DNA from 2 places in the Agrobacterium sp. DKPNP3 genome. Region 2 is predicted to be linked to the other one. Evidence: predicted binding sites of a transcription regulator. Region 2 holds the regulator's gene; the other holds the start of a gene.
The links. The regulator PhoB, encoded in region 2, activates phosphate uptake and scavenging genes when phosphate is short. The targets are predictions, from matches to a motif close to TGTCATNNANCTGTCAT.
Positions count from the first base shown of each region.

Region 1: the regulator PhoB is predicted to act here: its motif matches at 2,920-2,936, upstream of ACUTJJ_RS09565 (UDP-2,3-diacylglucosamine diphosphatase).

Region 1 is NZ_JBQYSN010000025.1:17,019-22,958, reverse strand. It holds gene ACUTJJ_RS09575 (DUF2865 domain-containing protein) at 1-310, opposite strand, end outside; gene ACUTJJ_RS09570 (NADP-dependent malic enzyme) at 446-2,761, opposite strand; gene ACUTJJ_RS09565 (UDP-2,3-diacylglucosamine diphosphatase) at 2,991-3,830, shown strand; gene dgcA (N-acetyl-D-Glu racemase DgcA) at 4,129-5,112, opposite strand; gene ACUTJJ_RS09555 (ABC transporter permease) at 5,256-5,940, shown strand, end outside.
Region 2 is NZ_JBQYSN010000006.1:29,289-42,194, forward strand. It holds gene ppk2 (polyphosphate kinase 2) at 1-778, opposite strand, end outside; gene phoR (phosphate regulon sensor histidine kinase PhoR) at 1,006-2,274, shown strand; gene ACUTJJ_RS03080 (substrate-binding domain-containing protein) at 2,469-3,503, shown strand; gene pstC (phosphate ABC transporter permease subunit PstC) at 3,765-5,249, shown strand; gene pstA (phosphate ABC transporter permease PstA) at 5,246-6,568, shown strand; gene pstB (phosphate ABC transporter ATP-binding protein PstB) at 6,583-7,398, shown strand; gene phoU (phosphate signaling complex protein PhoU) at 7,524-8,219, shown strand; gene phoB (phosphate regulon transcriptional regulator PhoB) at 8,251-8,934, shown strand; gene ACUTJJ_RS03110 (GcrA family cell cycle regulator) at 9,114-9,647, opposite strand; gene ACUTJJ_RS03115 (aspartate aminotransferase family protein) at 10,079-11,278, shown strand; gene argF (ornithine carbamoyltransferase) at 11,336-12,253, shown strand; gene ACUTJJ_RS03125 (Hsp33 family molecular chaperone) at 12,490-12,906, shown strand, end outside.

The DNA of each region.
Region 1 (5,940 bases), on a different contig from region 2:
GTTCGGCCTCGGCATCCACCAGCGCATCGCCGATCTCGGCGCAGAGGCTGGCATTGGGATTGCCATAAACGATGACGCTGCCTGATGAGCAGCCATAGCTGCGCATGTCGTTCCTGATCTTGCGGATGACGATATTCTGGCGGGCGAGCGCATTGGCGTAACGCCGCACATCGGCCGTGTTGCCGATGACACGCGGCGGCTCGCGCAGCTGTTGATAAAGCGTATCGCAGACCTGATCCGCAAAAGCGGCGGCAGGAGCCATGAGAACCAGGGGAAGCAGGAGGCCGATGATGCGGCTGCGCCGGGTCAATTGTGCGATCCGTTTGATGTCCCCGGCCGGTGGCAGGGGTGTTACGCTTCAGGAAATCCGTGTTTCAGGAAGATAACATAAGCTGTTGCCGCAATGCGGCAACAGCATGTTCAAAACTGCGTTAATGCGCCTTCATCACACCGAAGGGTGCGAGGCCTGCACCACGGCAAAGGCCGCCATGTTGACAACGCCGCGCGAGGTGACGCTGGGCGACAGGATGTGGGCGGGCAGGGCCGTGCCGAGCAGGATCGGGCCGACATGCAGGCCTTCCGTCAAGGTGCGGGTGACACCCAGCGTGATATTGGCGGCATCGAGGTTCGGGAAGACCAGCAGGTTCGCCTCGCCGGTCAACACGCTGTTGGGCATGGCACGCTTGCGCAGCGCTTCGGAGAGTGCCGAGCCGCCCTGCATCTCACCATCCACTTCCAGTTCCGGCGCTGCCTGCTGGATGATCTTCAGTGCGCGGCGCATCTTGCGGGCGCTTTCCGAGTCACGCGAGCCGAAGTTGGAATGGCTGGCGAGCGCGATCTTCGGCGTAATGCCGAAACGACGGATTTCCTTCGCCGCAAGGATCGCCATCTCGGCCACTTCTTCTGACGTCGGGTCGTTGTTGACGAAGGTATCGGTGAGGAACAGCGCGCCCTGCTGGGTAATGAGAAGGCTGAGGCCCGCAAAGGAGCGCACACTTTCCTGCTTGCCGATGATCTGGTTCACGTCACGCAGATGCCGGTCATAACGGCCTTCCAGACCACAGATCAGCGCATCCGCTTCGCCACGCTTCACCGACAGCGCACCGATGACGGTGGAGTTGGTGCGCACGATGGTGCGGGCGGCTTCCGGGTTGATGCCGGCGCGACCGACGAGGGCGAAATAATCATCCACATATTCACGGTAGCGCGGATCGTCTTCCGGGTTGACCACGGCGAAATCCGCATGCGGGCGGATGCGCAGGCCGAAGCGCTTCAGGCGCGTTTCGATGATCTGCGGGCGACCGATGAGGATCGGGATGCCGGTGCCCTCTTCCAGCAGCACCTGGGCGGCGCGCAGTACGCGTTCGTCTTCGCCTTCGGCAAAGATGATACGCTTCTTTTCGGCAGCTTTGGCGGCGTTGAAGACCGGCTTCATGATGAAGCCCGAGCGCCAGACGAAGCGGTTCAGCTGGTCGAGATAGGCTTCGAAGTCGGTGATCGGCCGGGCGGCGACGCCGCTTGCGGCGGCAGCACGGGCAACGGCCGGCGCAATGCGCAGGATAAGGCGCGGATCGAAGGGCGAGGGGATGAGGTAGGTCGGGCCGAAGATCGGCGTTTCGCCGCTGTAAGCCTTGGCGGCCACTTCGGAGACTTCCTCACGCGCCAATTCGGCGATGGCCTGCACCGCGGCCATCTTCATTTCTTCGTTGATCGTTGTTGCGCCGCAATCGAGCGCGCCGCGGAAGATATAGGGGAAGCAGAGGACGTTGTTGACCTGGTTCGGGAAGTCCGAGCGGCCGGTGCAGATCATCGCATCCGGGCGGGCGGCACGCGCCTCTTCCGGCATGATTTCAGGCTTCGGATTGGCAAGCGCGAGGATGAGCGGGTTCTCCGCCATGCGCTCCAGCAGTTCCGGCTTCAGGACGCCTGCCGCCGACAGGCCGAGGAAGACATCGGCGCCATCAATGGTTTCAGCCAGCACGCGCTTGTCGGTCTTCTGGGCGTAAACTTCCTTCCACTCGTCCATCAACGTGTTGCGGCCGTCATAGACAAGGCCCTCGATGTCGTGCACCCAGATGTTTTCTTTCTTGGCGCCCATCGCAACAAGCAGGTTGAGGCAGGCAAGGGCCGCCGCACCGGCACCTGACGCCACGATCTTGACGCTGGACAGAGACTTGCCGGCCAGTTCCAGAGCGTTGGTGACAGCGGCGGCGACGATGATCGCGGTACCATGCTGGTCATCGTGGAAGACAGGGATGTTCATCTTCTCGCGCAGCTGGCGCTCCACCTCGAAACATTCCGGCGCCTTGATGTCCTCAAGGTTGATGCCGCCGAATGTGGGTTCCAGCGCCGCGATGGTGGAGACCATGTCGTTGATGCCGGGGGCATCGATTTCGATATCGAACACATCGATGCCGGCGAATTTCTTGAAGAGGACGGCCTTGCCTTCCATAACGGGCTTCGAGGCAAGCGGGCCGATATTGCCAAGGCCAAGAACGGCCGTGCCGTTCGAGATGACCGCGACGAGATTGGCGCGGGCCGTGTATTCCGCTGCCATTTCGGGGTTCTCGTGGATGGCAAGGCAGGGGGCGGCGACACCCGGCGAATAGGCGAGCGCCAGATCGCGCTGGTTGCCGAGCGGCTTGGTGGCCTGGATCTCCAGCTTGCCCGGGCGCGGGTAGCGGTGGAAAAAGAGCGCCTGTTCCTCGATGTCGGCCTTTGCCGTGTTGGCGGGCGTGTTGTTCTTATCGTGAGAGGTCATGTCTTCCACCGTCGTATCTGGTTTTATTTCGGCCCCCTGAATACAACAAACTTACCCGTGGTACAGCCGTTATTTGACCCCAGCTTATGCAAATGCCGCCATGGCTTATTCGCGTTTTCGTGAAAGCTTTCGTCATATTCCCTGCAAAAAACGGCCGCTGTCATGTTGCTGAAACACGAGTCTGGTTCTGAGAGGGAAGAAAGCCGCAGGGACGCAACCGAACAGGGGGATGATATCCGTGGCCGGTCAAATTGAAACCAGACAGTTCAGAACGCTTTTCATTTCAGATGTTCATCTTGGTTCAAAGGCAGCCAAGACGGATTATCTGCTCGACTTCCTGAAATACCACGAGGCCGAAACGATCATCATGGTCGGCGACATCGTCGATGGCTGGCGCCTGCGCCGCAGCTGGTACTGGCCACAGGGCTGCAACGACGTGGTGCAGAAGCTTCTGCGCAAGGCCCGCAAGGGAACCCGCATCGTTTATATTCCCGGAAACCATGATGAATTCCTGCGGGAGTTTCCCGGCATGCATTTCGGCGGCATAGAAGTTGCCGAGCGCATGATCCATGAGGCGGCGGACGGCAAGAAATACCTGGTCATCCATGGCGACGAGTTCGACGTGGTGGTGCGCAATGCCCGCCTGCTCGCTTATCTCGGCGACTGGGCCTATGATGCGGCGATCGCCATCAACGTCGCCATCGCCGCCGTGCGTCGCCGCATCGGCTTGCCTTACTGGTCGTTCTCGGCCTGGGCCAAGCTGCAGGTCAAACACGCCGTCAACTTTATCGGCGAGTTCCAGCGCGTGGTGGCGGATGAGGCGCGGCGCAACAATGTCGATGGCGTGATCTGCGGCCATATTCACCACGCCGTCATGGAAGACATGGATGGCATCCGCTACATCAACACCGGCGACTGGGTGGAAAGCTGCACGGCGATTGCCGAGAATGCCGACGGCACGTTCGAGCTGATCACATGGATGCAGACGAGCGAAGTCATTGCCGAGCAGACATCGGATGAGATGGAGCCGGTGAATATTCCGGGGCTGATTGGCAAGCACGCGGCGTGATTGGGTTTTTTGGCCAGGCGGATGGTAGGCTCGCCTGCAAACGACGTGTTTCGCAAAAATCGTAGCATCCGCATACCGTCGTCCCGGCCCTGAGCGGGGATCCAGGGCGATCAAGTCTTTGATCTCGTACGACTTGGTTATCACGGCGCAGACGCGCCGTGGCTGGATGCCGGATCAGGTCCGGCATGACGGAGGTGAGGCTGGGAGCCTTACCCAGTGACCTTCCGGTGAGGCACCATAGAGATTTTGCGAAGACAACCTGTCGGCTCCAACCCCGCGCGGACGCTGAGCTAGGGTGTTACCCCCACAATTCCGGCCGTGCCGGATAGACCAGCGACCCTTCATAAACCAGCCCCGGTTCTCGGTCCTCAGCCAGCAGCAGCGGCCCGTCGAGATCGGCAAAGGCTGCGCCTTGAGCAGCCAGCACAGCGGGCGCCATGCCGAGCGAGGTGCCGAGCATGCAGCCGACCATGATGGTGAAACCGAGCTTTTCGGCCTCTGCCTTCATGACAAGCGCTTCCGTCAGGCCGCCGGTCTTGTCGAGCTTGATGTTGATGGCATCGTAACGGTCGCGCAGGCCGACGAGGTCCTTTGTCGAATGCACACTTTCGTCGGCGCAGATCAAAACCGGATGGTCGATGCGGGCGAGAATCGCGTCCTTGCCGGCAGGAAGCGGCTGTTCGATCAGCGATATCTTCAGTTCTGCTGCAAGCCGCAGATAATACTCGATGTTGCCGTCGTTCCAGCCCTCATTCGCATCGATGATGATACGCGCCTCGGGTGCGGCTGCGCGGACGGCGCGCAGGCGGGCCTCGTCGTCGGCTGTGCCGGTCTTGATCTTCAGCAGCGGGCGGGTGGCATTCTCCGCCACCTTTGCCGCCATGGTGTCGGGATCGGCAAGCGAGATCGTGTAGGCAGTGACGAGCGGCTTCGCCGCCTGTCCTAAAACCTGCTCGGCGGCGCTCTTGCCGCTCATTTTTGCTTCGAGATCCCACAATGCGCAATCGACGGCATTGCGGGCCGCACCCGGTTTCATCGCCTGCTGCAAGTCCTGCCGTGTCAGGCCGCCGGCGATCTGCTCGGCAATCGACTTGATATCGGCGATGACGCCCTCAATGCTTTCGCCATAACGTGGGTAAGGCACACATTCACCTTTACCGGTAAAGGAACCATCCCGGATGGTGCACGTTACGACATCCGCATGCGTCCGGGTGCCGCGTGAAATGGTGAAGCTGCCAGCAACGGCGAAACGTTCTGTTGTGGCTTGAAGGTAACGGGGCATGTTTTTTCACTTCCTGATCGGTGTCAAACGACACATGACGCCAAATTTATCGCGAATTGTCGGCTGTCACTGTGGCTTGCCGTGAGCCAAAACGTTATTAAACCCTTAAGAATCTCGTGACGGCTGCACTCGCTCGGAGCATTATGCAAGAACAGGACACACGGCAACAGGCGAACCCGGCCGCAATTTCCGCAGACGATACCGTCTCCGGCGGCGCGTCGCGTTTTGTGCTGAGCGGTTCCTGGCGCAACAGCAATCTCTCCGGCATTTTCCCCATTCTCGACAAGATCGAGAAAGACGCATCTTCCAGCGCTGCGGAAATCGATCTCTCGTCCGTGGAGGCGATCGACACCACCGGCGCCTGGATCATCCAGCGCCTGCGCCGCGATCTTGAAGCGAAGGGGGCCACCGTCACCGTAACGGGAAACGACCAGATTGAAGAGGTCATTTCCCAATTGCCTGAAAAGGTGGAGATGGAAGGCGAGGCTCCCAAGAAGGTGGGGCTCGCCGAGCGCATCTTTGCGCCGATCGGCCAGGCCGTCGTCCAGAACGGCGCGGATTTCCTCGCGGGGATGTATATTCTCGGCTCGGCCGTGCGCGGCGCGCAGATGAAGCTCGGGCGGGGACGCGGCGTTTCGCCAGCGGCGATCGTCAACCAGATCGACCATATGGGCGTGCGCGCCGTGCCGATCATCATGCTGATGTCCTTCCTGATCGGCGCGATCATCGCCCAGCAAGGCGCGTTCCAGCTCCGGTATTTCGGTGCCGAAGTCTTCGTCGTCGATCTCGTTGGCATTCTGCAATTGCGTGAAATCGGCGTTCTCCTGA
Region 2 (12,906 bases):
TGAGGTTCACCCGCGCGCGGCGTTTGTCGTTGGCGCGCACGACGGTCCAGGGGGCGGCGTCGGTGTGGGTCCTGTCCAGCATCTCATCGCGCTTCTCCGTGTAATCGTCCCACTTCGTCAGCGCGGCAATGTCCATATCCGAGAGCTTCCAGCACTTCAGCGGGCTGTGACGGCGATCGTGGAAACGCTCGATCTGTGTCTCGCGGCCGATATCGAGCCAGAACTTGAAAAGATGGATGTCGTCGTGAACCAGCATCTTTTCCAGACGCGGTGTTTCCTTCAGGAACCGCTTATGCTCCTCCGGGGTGCAGAAACCCATGACAGGCTCTACGCCGGCGCGGTTGTACCAGGAGCGATCAAAAAGAACGAATTCGCCGGCTGTCGGAAAATGTGAGATATAGCGCTGGAAATACCATTGGCCCCGTTCGGTCTCCGTTGGCTTCGTCAGCGCCACGACGCGCGCATAGCGCGGGTTCAAATAAGCGTGCGTCGCGAATATCGCGCCTCCCTTGCCTGCCGCGTCACGGCCCTCGAACACTGCCATGACTTTTTTGCCGGTCGCCTGCAGCCAGAATTGCACTTTGACAAGTTCTATCTGCAGCGCTTCGAGCGCGGCGTCGTAGTCTTCCCTCTTCATTTTCTTGTCGTACGGAAAGTTGCCGGCAGAGAGTTTCTTTTCCTCCACCCAGTCTGGAAGTACCGGATCATCGATGTCGAAGCTGCGCAGCTTGCCGCCAATAGTCATCTCGACTGTCCGCTTCTTCGTCTCTTCGACCATGCTTTTCCTCCTGATGTTGTTGTGTAAAAGCAACTCGACGCCAATGAGTTCACATCCCCCGCCGGATTTCAAGTGAAAGACGATCAGCGGGTTGGTGCGTCAGCCGGCCGGCGATTGCGGCGCGAATTTCGCGCATATACGATGTGTAAGGTTCAAAACGATGAATCTCTGTCATAAAGCTGGCCTATGAGGATTCGATGCGCGGATGAGAGTGAAAGCAGGCTGATATGGCAGTCATGGAGGGGGATGGCAGATTGAGGCGTTTGGGGAGGCAGTTTGCCGGGAACTGGCTACCGCTTTTTATCGTCTCGATGCTTGCCATTGTTGCGATCGCAGAGCTCAGTTCGCCCTATTTGCCGGCAGCACTTTGGCTTTGCGCCACCATCGCAATCCTTTCCGCTGGCGAGAAACGACCCCTGGCCGATGACGACGAGGAAGCGCCGATCATAGTCGACGAGCCGGCCGTGCCCGGCGAAAACGTCATCTCGGGCCTGCGGGCCGGTCTTGCCGTTCTCGATACTCCCATCTTCATTCTCGACGGAAACGCCGGCGTGATGTTCCAGAACGTGGCCGCCGAACGCGCTTTCGGGCAATTGCCTGCCGGTGCACATATCTCCGCCCGCCTGCGCTCGCCTGGTTTGCTCGACGTCATTCGCGAAACGATCGCCACCGGTCAGCCCAATCAGGTCGAACATTCAGAACGCTTCCCGTCTGAGAGGGTCTTTATCGTCCGCATCAGCCGTGCGGATGTGGGCGAGGGGGCTGGTCCGCCCTTCTACATCCTGTCCTTCCGCGACGTCTCCGAACTTCGCCGCATTGACCGGATGCGCAGTGACTTCGTTGCGAATGCCAGCCACGAATTGCGCACCCCGCTTGCGTCGCTGCGCGGCTTCATTGAAACCATGCAAGGCCCCGCGCGCAATGATCCGAAAGCGCAGGAACGATTCCTCGCCATCATGCTCGATCAGGCAACCCGCATGAGCCGTCTGGTAGACGACCTCATGTCTCTTTCGCGCCTCGAATTGCGGGCAAATATCGCACCGGATCAGAGGGTCGATCTTGTCCCCGTCATCGGTCATGTGCGTGATACGCTGCTGCCGCTCGCAAGCGAGCTCAATGTAACGATTGCGCTCCATTTGCCCGACCACCCGGCCGAGGTGCAGGGGGATCGCGACGAATTGGTGCAGGTCTTCCAGAACCTGGTTGAGAATGCCTGCAAATATGGTCAGGAAGGCAAGCTTGTGGATGTCTGGCTGCGGGCCGAGCCGGGCAGTCCCGTGGAGGTCAGCGTCATCGACAAGGGGCCCGGCATTCCGGCAGAACATGTGCCGCGCCTCACCGAACGCTTTTATCGCGTCAGTGTGGCCGATAGTCGTTCCAAAAAAGGGACCGGTCTCGGGCTCGCCATCGTCAAGCACATCCTCACGCGCCATCGGGCCCGGCTTATCATTAAATCGGAACTGGGGATTGGCACGGAGTTCACCGTCCGATTTTGACATAGAGGACGGCGATTTTTCAAATATACGAAAATAGATATTCGCAAACAATTACTTAGGCTGTCACAAATCTTTCGTCAAAGTGACATAAAAGGATGTGGCTACGGTGGTTATGAAGAGGTCGCCGAGCGCAAGCTAAGAGCGAGTGTCGCTATCGGCTGCGTCCACAACAAAGCCCACGACGGGAGAGACAAATGAACTTCGTTAAATTTTCCGCAGCAGCTCTGGTGGCTTCTGTCGCCTTCGCTGGCGCCGCCGCTGCTCGCGACCAGATCCAGGTTGCCGGTTCCTCCACGGTTCTTCCCTACGCCAAGATCGTTGCCGAGACCTTTGCTGAAACCTTCCCGAACTTCAAGGCTCCGGTCGTTGAGTCCGGCGGCACCGGCGGCGGCCTGAAGGCGTTCTGCTCGGGCGTCGGTGAAGGCACCATCGACATTGCCAACGCGTCGCGCAAGATCAAGGCAGACGAACTGGCTGCCTGCAAGGCTGCTGGCGTCACCGACGTCCAGGAAGTGAAGATCGGTTACGACGGCATCGTTTTTGCGATGGACTCGTCCAACAAGGACATCAAGCTCGAGCCGAAGGACCTTTACCTCGCTCTCGCCGCTGAAGTCGTCAAGGACGGCAAGCTCGTTGCCAACCCCTACAAGAAATGGTCTGAAATCAACAAGGAACTGCCCGACGTCGCGATCGCCGCCTACATCCCGGGCTCCAAGCACGGCACGCGCGAAGTCTTCGAAGAGAAGATCATGGCTGACGGCTGCAAGGAAGCCGGCGCCACCGACGTTATCAAGACGCTCATCACCGATGCCAAGCAGGCTGCTGCCAAGTGCGTTGCAGTCCGTAAGGACGGCGCCGCTGTCGACATCGACGGCGATTACACTGAAACGCTTGCCCGTATCGATGCCAACAAGACCGGCCTCGGCGTGTTTGGTCTCGCTTTCTACGAAAACAACGCCGACCGTCTGAAGGTCGCGACTGTTTCGGGCGTCGTGCCGTCCACTGAAACGGTTGCCAGCGGCAAGTACCCGGTTTCCCGTCCGCTGTTCTTCTACGTGAAGAAGGCTCACCTGGGCGTGATCCCGGGCCTGAAGGAATATGTTGAGTTCTTCACGTCCGACGAAATGATCGGCCCTGACTCTCCGCTTGCCAACTACGGTCTCGTTGCTGCTCCCGACGCAGAGCGCGAAGAAATCCGCTCGGCCTTCGCAGCCGGCACCACGATGTAATAAAAAAGGGGCACGGTTCTGCCGTGCCCCTTTTGCTCCCGCTGCCGCCGCGCCTGGCCGCGGTTGACAGTTCCTAGTCATCACCATCCACATGATTGTCGATGGATTGCAGATGGATAGGATGTATCAACCTTGACGCTTGCCAGACGATGATACAGTCAGGCGGCAAGCATCCTGGGGTGGTCCAGCGGTCTCGTTTTGATGACTTTTTGATTTGCCCGCTATCGCACCGTGCTTCTGAGGCACGCCGAGGGAACTCTAATGAACACATCGATCCTTTTGCTGATACTGGCGCTCATCGGCATCGGCAGCTATCTGCTGGGCAGCCGCAGAGCCGCTGTCCTGTCTGGAGGCCGCCCCTCCAACATGCATTCACGGGCCGGCTACCACGGTTCCTACGCCGTTATCTGGACGGTTCTGCCGGCAGCGCTCATTCTCTGCGCCTGGCTCATCGTCAGCCCGCTTGTCGTGACCTCGGCAGTCCGTGGCAATTTCCCGGAAGACGTTCGTGCGCAGTCCGAAGCGCAGCAGAGCCTGACCTATGGCATGGTGACCTCGATCGCCCGTGGCCTACAACGCCTGACGCCCGAGGAAATGGCGCAGATTGACGCCGACGTTGCCGCCGTCCGCCCGCTTCTGGCGTCCAAGGGCGTGGCGATCGCCGGTGACCCGCAGCGGTTCATGATCGATGCCGCCCAGACGCTGAATACCATGACCTCTACAAGCCGCATCGCGATGATCGCCGTCGTGCTGCTGGCTGCGGTCGGTGGTGCGATCTATGCGCTGCGGGCGATTGCTCCGCGCTTTCGGGCGCGCAATCAGGTCGAGAAGGTCATTCTTGCGGCGCTCATCGTTGCCTCCTCCATCGCTATCCTTACGACAATCGGCATTGTCCTGTCGATGCTCACGGAGGCGATCCAGTTCTTCACCATGGTTCCGGCGCACCAGTTCTTCTTCGGGACCGTGTGGGATCCACGTTTTGCCGCTGCGGGCGCTACGGACTCATCAGGGCAGTTCGGCCTGATCCCGTTGCTCGCTGGCACGCTCTACATCGGCTTCGTCGCCATGCTCGTTGCGGTTCCCGTGGGTCTGTTTTCGGCAATCTACATGTCGGAATATGCCTCGCCTCGCCTCCGCTCGGTTGCCAAGCCGTTGCTGGAGGTGCTCGCCGGCATTCCCACCATCGTCTACGGCTTCTTCGCACTCACGACGGTTGGCCCGTTCCTCAGAGACATTTCCACGCAGATCAATGGTCTGGCGACTGGCAATTACGCCAACTTCATCCAGGCCCAGAGCGTCATCACCGCCGGCTTTGTCATGGGCATCATGCTTATTCCCTACGTGTCGTCGCTGTCGGATGATATCATCACTGCCGTTCCACGTTCGCTGCGCGACGGTTCGCTCGGCCTTGGCGCCACGCGCTCCGAGACCATCAAGAGGGTCATCGTTCCCGCCGCTCTTCCAGGCATCGTCGGGGCCGTGCTGATGACGGCGTCGCGCGCCATCGGCGAGACCATGATCGTGGTTCTTGCTGCCGGCGTGGCAGCCCGTCTTCAGCTCAACCCCTTCGAGCCGATGACCACCGTCACCGTCAAGATCGTCAGCCAGCTCACCGGCGACCTCGAATTCACCTCGCCGCAGACGCTGGTCGCTTTCGCGCTCGGCATCACGCTTTTTGCCATCACGCTTTGCCTGAATATCTACGCGCTTTACATCGTGCGCAAATACCGGGAGCAATATGAATGACCGACATCGTTTCTCCCGCAAGAGGCGCCCCCGCAGTCACCAGAGCCACGCGTCGCGATATCGGGATCAAGCGCCGTTATGCCGCCGAACGCCGTTTCCGCGCCTACGGCATGGCTGCGATTTCCTTCGGCCTCATCTTTCTCTTCCTGCTGCTTTTCTCGGTGGTCTCCAAGGGCTACACCGCGTTCCAGCAGACGATGATTACCGTTCCGGTCGAGTTTTCGGAAAAGATCATCGACCCGAAGAATGAGCGTGCCACCAATCCGGCGAAGCTGATGACGGCCAATTATCCCATCATCGCTCGCGATGCGGTCGCCAAGGTTCTCGGCGTCGCGCCGACCGACAAGGCCGGTCTTCGCGCCGTCAACCTCCTGATCTCCGACAGCGTACGCACGCAGTTGCGCGACATCGTCGTCGCCGATCCCGCCGTCATCGGCACCACGCGCACCGTCACGCTTCTGGCGTCGGGCGATGTCGATAGCGCCTTCAAGGGCCAGGTCGATATGAGTGCCGATGAAGCTAACAGGCGTATCTCCAACCAGCAACTCGGGTGGATGAACCAGCTCGCCGAAAGCGGCCAGCTTGCCAAACACTTCAACACCGGCATTTTCGTCAACGGCAATTCGAGCCGTCCGGAAGCAGCAGGTGTCGGCGTGGCGCTGATCGGTTCCTTCTACATGATGATGATCGTGCTGGTGCTGTCGCTGCCGATCGGCGTCGCCGCCTCGATCTATCTCGAAGAGTTCGCCCCGAAGAACCGTCTGACCGACCTCATCGAGGTAAACATCAACAATCTCGCGGCTGTGCCCTCCATTGTTTACGGTCTGCTTGGTCTCTCCGTCTTCATCAACTTCATGGGCTTTCCGCGCTCGGCTTCGCTGGTCGGCGGGCTTGTGCTCACCCTGATGACGCTGCCGACCATTATCATCGCGACCCGCGCCGCCCTGAAAGCCGTGCCGCCCTCGATCCGTGCCGCGGCGCTCGGTCTCGGTGCCTCCAAGATGCAGACGATCTTCCACCACGTGCTGCCGCTTGCCATGCCCGGCATCCTGACCGGCACGATCATCGGCCTTGCGCATGCGCTGGGCGAAACGGCGCCGCTGCTCCTCATCGGCATGGTGGCATTCGTCGCGAACTATCCGACAACGCCGATGGATCCGTCCACGGCCCTGCCGGTGCAGATTTACATGTGGGCGAATGAGGCAGAGCGCGCCTTTGTCGAACGGACATCCGGCGCTATCATCATCCTGCTTTTGTTCCTCATCGTCATGAATGTGGGCGCAATCCTGTTGCGTCGCCGCTTCGAACGGCGCTGGTAAAGGGAGATTGAGCAATGAACATGTTGTCGGAAGCAGCAGTTGAAAAGGCGCTGGACAAGAAAATGAATGAAGTCTCATACAAGATGATCGGTAAGGACGTATCGGTTTATTACGGCGAAAAGCGTGCGCTTTACGACGTGAACCTCAACGTCCGGGAGAACACCGTGACCGCGCTGATCGGCCCCTCGGGCTGCGGCAAATCCACGTTCCTGCGCACCCTGAACCGTATGAATGACACGATCGACGGCTGCCGCGTCACCGGCAAGATCACGCTTGATACCGACGATATCTACGACCAGGCGATCGATGTGGTGGAACTGCGCGCCCGCGTCGGTATGGTGTTCCAGAAGCCGAACCCCTTCCCGAAGTCGATCTACGAAAACATCTCCTACGGCCCGCGGATCCACGGGCTCGCCCGCAACAAGGCGGATATGGACCAGATCGTTGAGCAGAGCCTCCAGCGAGCCGGTCTATGGAACGAGGTGAAGGACCGTCTGCATGAGTCCGGCACGGGCCTTTCCGGCGGCCAGCAGCAGCGCCTTTGCATCGCCCGTGCGATCGCCGTCAGCCCGGAAGTGATCCTGATGGACGAGCCCTGCTCGGCGCTGGACCCGATTGCCACCGCGAAGGTCGAGGAACTGATCCACGAGCTGCGGACAAACTACACCATCGTCATTGTCACGCACTCCATGCAGCAGGCGGCGCGTGTTTCCCAGCGCACCGCCATGTTCCACCTTGGTCATCTTGTTGAGGAAAACGAAACCGACAAGATGTTCACCAATCCGGATGATCAGCGCACGCAGGATTACATCATGGGCCGCTTCGGCTGATACAGGCCGGCGCTTCAAAGAAACCGAACAAGACTGGTGCCGCTGCCGTGTCCCGCTCCGGGCACGGCCTGCAGGCCAAGCCGGAGGACTAGACCGTGAACCAGACAACGACCCATTCGCATATCATGTCCGCCTATGATGAGGAGTTGAAATTCCTCACACGCCGTATTTCGGAAATGGGTGGCCTTGCCGAACAGATGTGTGCCGACGCCGTGCGGGCGCTCGTGAACTCGGATGCCGCGCTGGCGCAGAAAGTCATTTCTGACGACACCATCCTCGATCACGCCGAGCGTGAGATCGGCGACAAGGCAATCGTCACCATCGCCAAGCGCCAGCCGATGGCGGCAGACCTTCGTGAAATCATCGGCACGCTGCGTATTGCAGCCGATCTCGAGCGTGTGGGCGATCTTGGCAAGAACACGGCCAAGCGCGTGATTGCGGTTGCCGGCACCGGCGTGCCGCGCAAGCTTGCCCGTGGTCTCGAACACCTGTCGGAACTGGCGCTGGTGCAGCTCAAGGAAGTCCTCGACGTCTATTCGACCCGCTCCGCCGAGAAGGCCAATGCCATCCGCGAGCGCGACGAGGAAATCGATGCCATGTACACCTCGCTCTTCCGCGAGCTTCTGACCTACATGATGGAGGACCCGCGCAATATCACGACCTGCACGCATCTTCTGTTCTGCGCCAAGAACATCGAGCGCATCGGCGACCATGCCACCAATATCGCCGAGACAATCTATTACATGACCACCGGCAGCCAGCCGGAGGGCGAGCGTCCGAAGGACGACAGTTCCAACACGCTCGGTTCGGTGACCGAGTAAGAGACAGGCAAAGCCTTGCGGAGTTCAGCATATGGTGCCCAAGATTGCAGTTGTGGAAGATGAGGAAGCGCTCAGCGTCCTTCTTCGTTACAATCTCGAGGCTGAGGGATACGATGTCGACACGATACCCCGTGGTGACGAGGCGGAAATCAGGCTTCAGGAACGTACCCCCGATCTTCTCATTCTAGACTGGATGCTGCCTGGTGTATCCGGTATCGAGCTTTGCCGTCGGCTCAGAATGCGGCCGGAAACGGAACGCCTGCCCATCATCATGCTGACGGCTCGCGGCGAGGAAAGCGAACGTGTTCGTGGCCTCGCAACGGGTGCGGACGATTATGTCGTCAAGCCGTTCTCCACGCCGGAACTCATGGCCCGCGTCAAGGCCATGCTCCGCCGGGCCCGCCCCGAGGTTCTGTCTTCGGTGCTGAAATGCGGGGATATCGAACTGGATCGCGAGACGCATCGCGTTCACCGCAAAAGCCGTGAAGTGCGTCTCGGTCCGACGGAGTTTCGCCTTCTGGAATTCCTGATGACCTCTCCGGGCAGGGTGTTCTCCCGTTCGCAATTGCTCGATGGTGTCTGGGGCCATGATATCTACGTCGATGAGCGTACCGTCGACGTGCATGTCGGACGCCTGCGTAAGGCGCTTAATTTTTCGCACATGCAGGATGTCATCCGCACGGTGCGCGGCGCCGGCTATTCCATGGAAGCCTGAGCGGATGCCATCCGACTGGCGCGTTCCATCAAAGTAATTTTCCGCGAAAAACAAAAGGCCCGAAACCGGATTGGTGTCGGGTCTTTTGTTGTGGTTGATCCCGATCCGCTCTGGTTTTGTCACAAAAAAACGGGCCCGAAGGCCCGTAGTTTTTGAGTGTCGAATGCGTGCCGCAACACTCAAGCCTTACGGCGCTCGCTTACCGGCTGATAGGCGAGTTTCGCATGGAACTTGCAATAGGGCGAAGATTCCAGCGCTTCACAGCCGCAGAAATGGAAATCGTCTTTCAAGGGGTCGCCGACCGGCCATTTGCAGGTGCGCTCGGTCAGTTCCGTCAGCGTCAGACGACGGGAGATTGGCGTGACGACGTTTCTGGAAGGAACGTAATCGAGAACTTCCGCGGTCTCGATGCCGACCTCTTCCTGAAGGGCGGTCGCGGCGTTGGAACGCGTCAGGATCCGGGCCGGTGCAGCGTTGACGCGGCCAGCAAAATTCGCCGCGCGAGGGGCAGGGGCAGCAGTCCGCTTGGGCGCTGTGCGCGCCGAAGTGACAGGACCGCCAGCCTTGACGCGACCCGGCAGGTTGAGACGGTGGACCTTGCCGATGACGGCGTTGCGGCTAACACCGCCCAGCTGCGCTGCTATCTGGCTGGCGCTAAGTCCCTCGGACCACAATTTCTTGAGCTTTTCGACCCGTTCGTCTGTCCAGTTCATGCCGCTTCTCCGCTTTTCGCGTGTATTTTTGGCAGAATCCCTCTCCGTCTCGCGGGAGTGCCGCGAGTGTGGTTTCTGCCTGATTTTTGGTGACTAGTTCCGCCGCATTGCAGTCTAGTAATTAGCGATTAACCTAGTGCCACGCAGACTCCGTGGCAAGAGTCGCGGGAATCATCTCGAATCGATTTTGCGGTTTTCCCCAACTTGCTGGCGGGTTGAGTCAGAAAGGCAACACCTTGGGTCTGGCGCCCAGCCACCTACTAGGGCTTGAGAACCCTAGGGAATACGGACTTTTGTTGACATCGGCAAGCGAAGTGACAATAGTGCCCCTGCCGCCGCGAGGCGGCATTTTTGATTTTCAGGCAAGGGATAACCCTAAGAGCCTATTGACAACCGTCTTACAGCGCATTTGCGCAAGGAGTGATACAGCCATGGCCGAAGCCGCCGCGCCATTGTTCGATACATTTGCAAGAGCCCCCCTGCGTTTTGAGCGAGGCGAGGGCGTCTGGCTGTACACGGAAAGCGGCGAGCGATATCTCGATTTTGCGGCTGGCGTGGCTGTGAATTCGCTGGGCCATGCCCATCCGCACCTTGTGGAGGCGATCAAGACGCAGGCCGAAAAGGTCTGGCACGTCTCCAACCTCTATGAAGTGCCGGGCCAGGAAAAGCTTGCCAAGCGTCTGACGGAAGCAACCTTCGCCGACAAGGTTTTCTTCACCAATTCCGGCGCGGAAGCGCTGGAATGTGCGATCAAGACCGCACGCCGTTACCATTATTCCAAGGGCCATCCTGAGAAGTTTCGCATCATTACCTTTGAAGGCGCCTTCCATGGCCGGACGCTGGCGACGATCGCTGCCGGTGGCCAACAGAAATATCTCGAAGGTTTCGGTCCCAAGGTCGAAGGTTTCGATCAGGTTCCCTTCGGTGACGTCGATGCGCTGAAGGCCGCCATCACGGCCGAAACAGCAGCGCTGCTGATCGAGCCCATTCAGGGCGAGGGCGGCATCCGCGCGCCGGCGAAGGAATTCCTGCAACTGCTGCGCTCGCTCTGTGACGAGCATGGCATGCTGCTGATCTTCGATGAGGTTCAGACCGGCGTCGGACGTACGGGTAAGCTTTTCGCCTATGAGCACACCGGCGTCGCGCCCGATATCATGGCGGTTGCCAAGGGTATCGGCGGCGGGTTCCCGCTTGGCGCCTGCCTCGCAACGGCCGAAGCTGCTTCCGGCATGACGGCGGGTGTGCACGGCACGACCTATGGCGGCAATCCGCTGGCGATGGCCGTCGGCAATGCGGTCCTTGATGTTGTTCTTGCTGACGGCTTTCTGGACAATGTTCGTGATGTCGCGCTTGTGTTCCGCCAGGGGCTTGCCTCATTGAAGGATCGTTACCCCGACGTGATCGAGGAAATTCGCGGCGAAGGCCTGCTTCTCGGCATCAAGGCGAGGATCCCCTCAGGTGAATTGCTCCAGGCCATGCGTGCGGAACATCTGCTTGGTGTACCGGCGGGTGACAATGTCATCCGTCTCCTGCCGCCGCTCGTCACCACCGCGGAGGAGGCCCGTGAGGGTCTGGCGCGCGTGGAAGCGGCCGCCGCATCCCTGACCGCAAAACAGGCGAAAATCGCCTGAGAAAACACTAAAGGGCGGGCCTCTTTGCCGGGGCTCGCGAGCATGGGACAGTTTGAAATGGCTTCACCTAAACATTTTCTCGACCTGTCGGCCGTCGGCTCGCAGGACCTGCGGGCGATTCTCGATGATGCCCGGGCACGCAAGGCGGCGACCAAGGCCGGCACAGCGGAAAAGCCGCTTGCCGGCAAGATGCTGGCTATGATCTTCGAAAAGCCGTCCACCCGCACCCGGGTCTCTTTCGATGTCGGCATGCGCCAGCTTGGCGGCGAAACGCTTTTCCTCTCTGGCACGGAGATGCAACTCGGCCGGGCCGAAACGATCGGCGATACGGCCAAGGTCCTGTCGCGTTATGTCGACGCCATCATGATCCGTACAACGGATCATTCGCGTCTGCTTGAGCTTGCCGAACACGCAACCGTGCCTGTCATCAACGCCCTGACCGATGACACGCACCCCTGCCAGATCATGGCTGACATCATGACCTTCGAGGAACATCGTGGGCCGATAAAAGGCAAGACCATTGCCTGGACGGGCGACGGCAACAATGTCCTCCATTCCTTCGTCGAGGGTTCGGCTCGGTTCGGGTATCGCATGACGATGGCGGTTCCCATGGGTTCCGAACCGCATGATAAGTTCCTGAACTGGGCCCGCAACAATGGCGGCGAGATCGCACTGTATCATGATGCGGAAAAGGCCGTCGCTGGCGCCGATTGCGTGGTGACCGACACCTGGGTTTCCATGAACCAGGAACACAAGGCGCGCGGCCACAACATCTTCCAGCCCTATCAGGTCAACGAAGCGCTGATGGCCAAGGCTGAAAAGGACGCCCTGTTCATGCATTGCCTTCCGGCCCATCGCGGTGAAGAGGTGACGGATGCGGTGATCGACGGCCCGCAATCGGTGGTCTTCGACGAGGCGGAAAACCGCCTCCACGCGCAGAAATCAATCATCGCCTGGTGCATGGGCGTCATCTGAAGATACCACCCGTTTGCTGAACGTCGGACGGGTGCTTGAACTTTTCGGCAGCGATTACCATCTGTTGGACTTCGAAGAGGCTCGTCGGTTTTCTGGCGGGCCTTCATCACGATTTGCACGTTTTTCCCCGGGAGCGGTTTCTCTTCGCGGGTCTCTGTGCGACAAGCAAAAAAGCACATTTTGAAAGCCGGACTTTTGGACGGTAGCGGCGCCGCGGCTGCGCCAAGGAGTATGATATGGCAGATGTAACGGTTGAACTGGACGATCTCGATTTTGCTGGCGACGACAAGGTTGTACCCTTTCAGGTCGAAGGTCTGGATGTGCGCGGCCGCGCGGTTCAGGTTGGGCCATTGCTGAACGCCATTCTCGAGCGGCATGACTATCCGGCCGCAGTCGCCCGGCTGCTCGCGGAAGCGACTGTTCTGACGGCGCTGATCGGCACCTCGCTTAAATTTTCCGGAAAGCTCACGCTTCAGACCAAGGGCGATGGTCCGGTCGACCTTCTAGTTGCTGATTTCACCGCGCCGGAAAGCATGCGCGCTTACGCCCGTTTCGATGAAGAGCGTCTCGCAGCGGCGATTGCCGAGGGCGCCACCTCGCCGGAGCAATTGCTCGGAACCGGCATTCTCGCTTTCACGATCGATCAGGGTGCG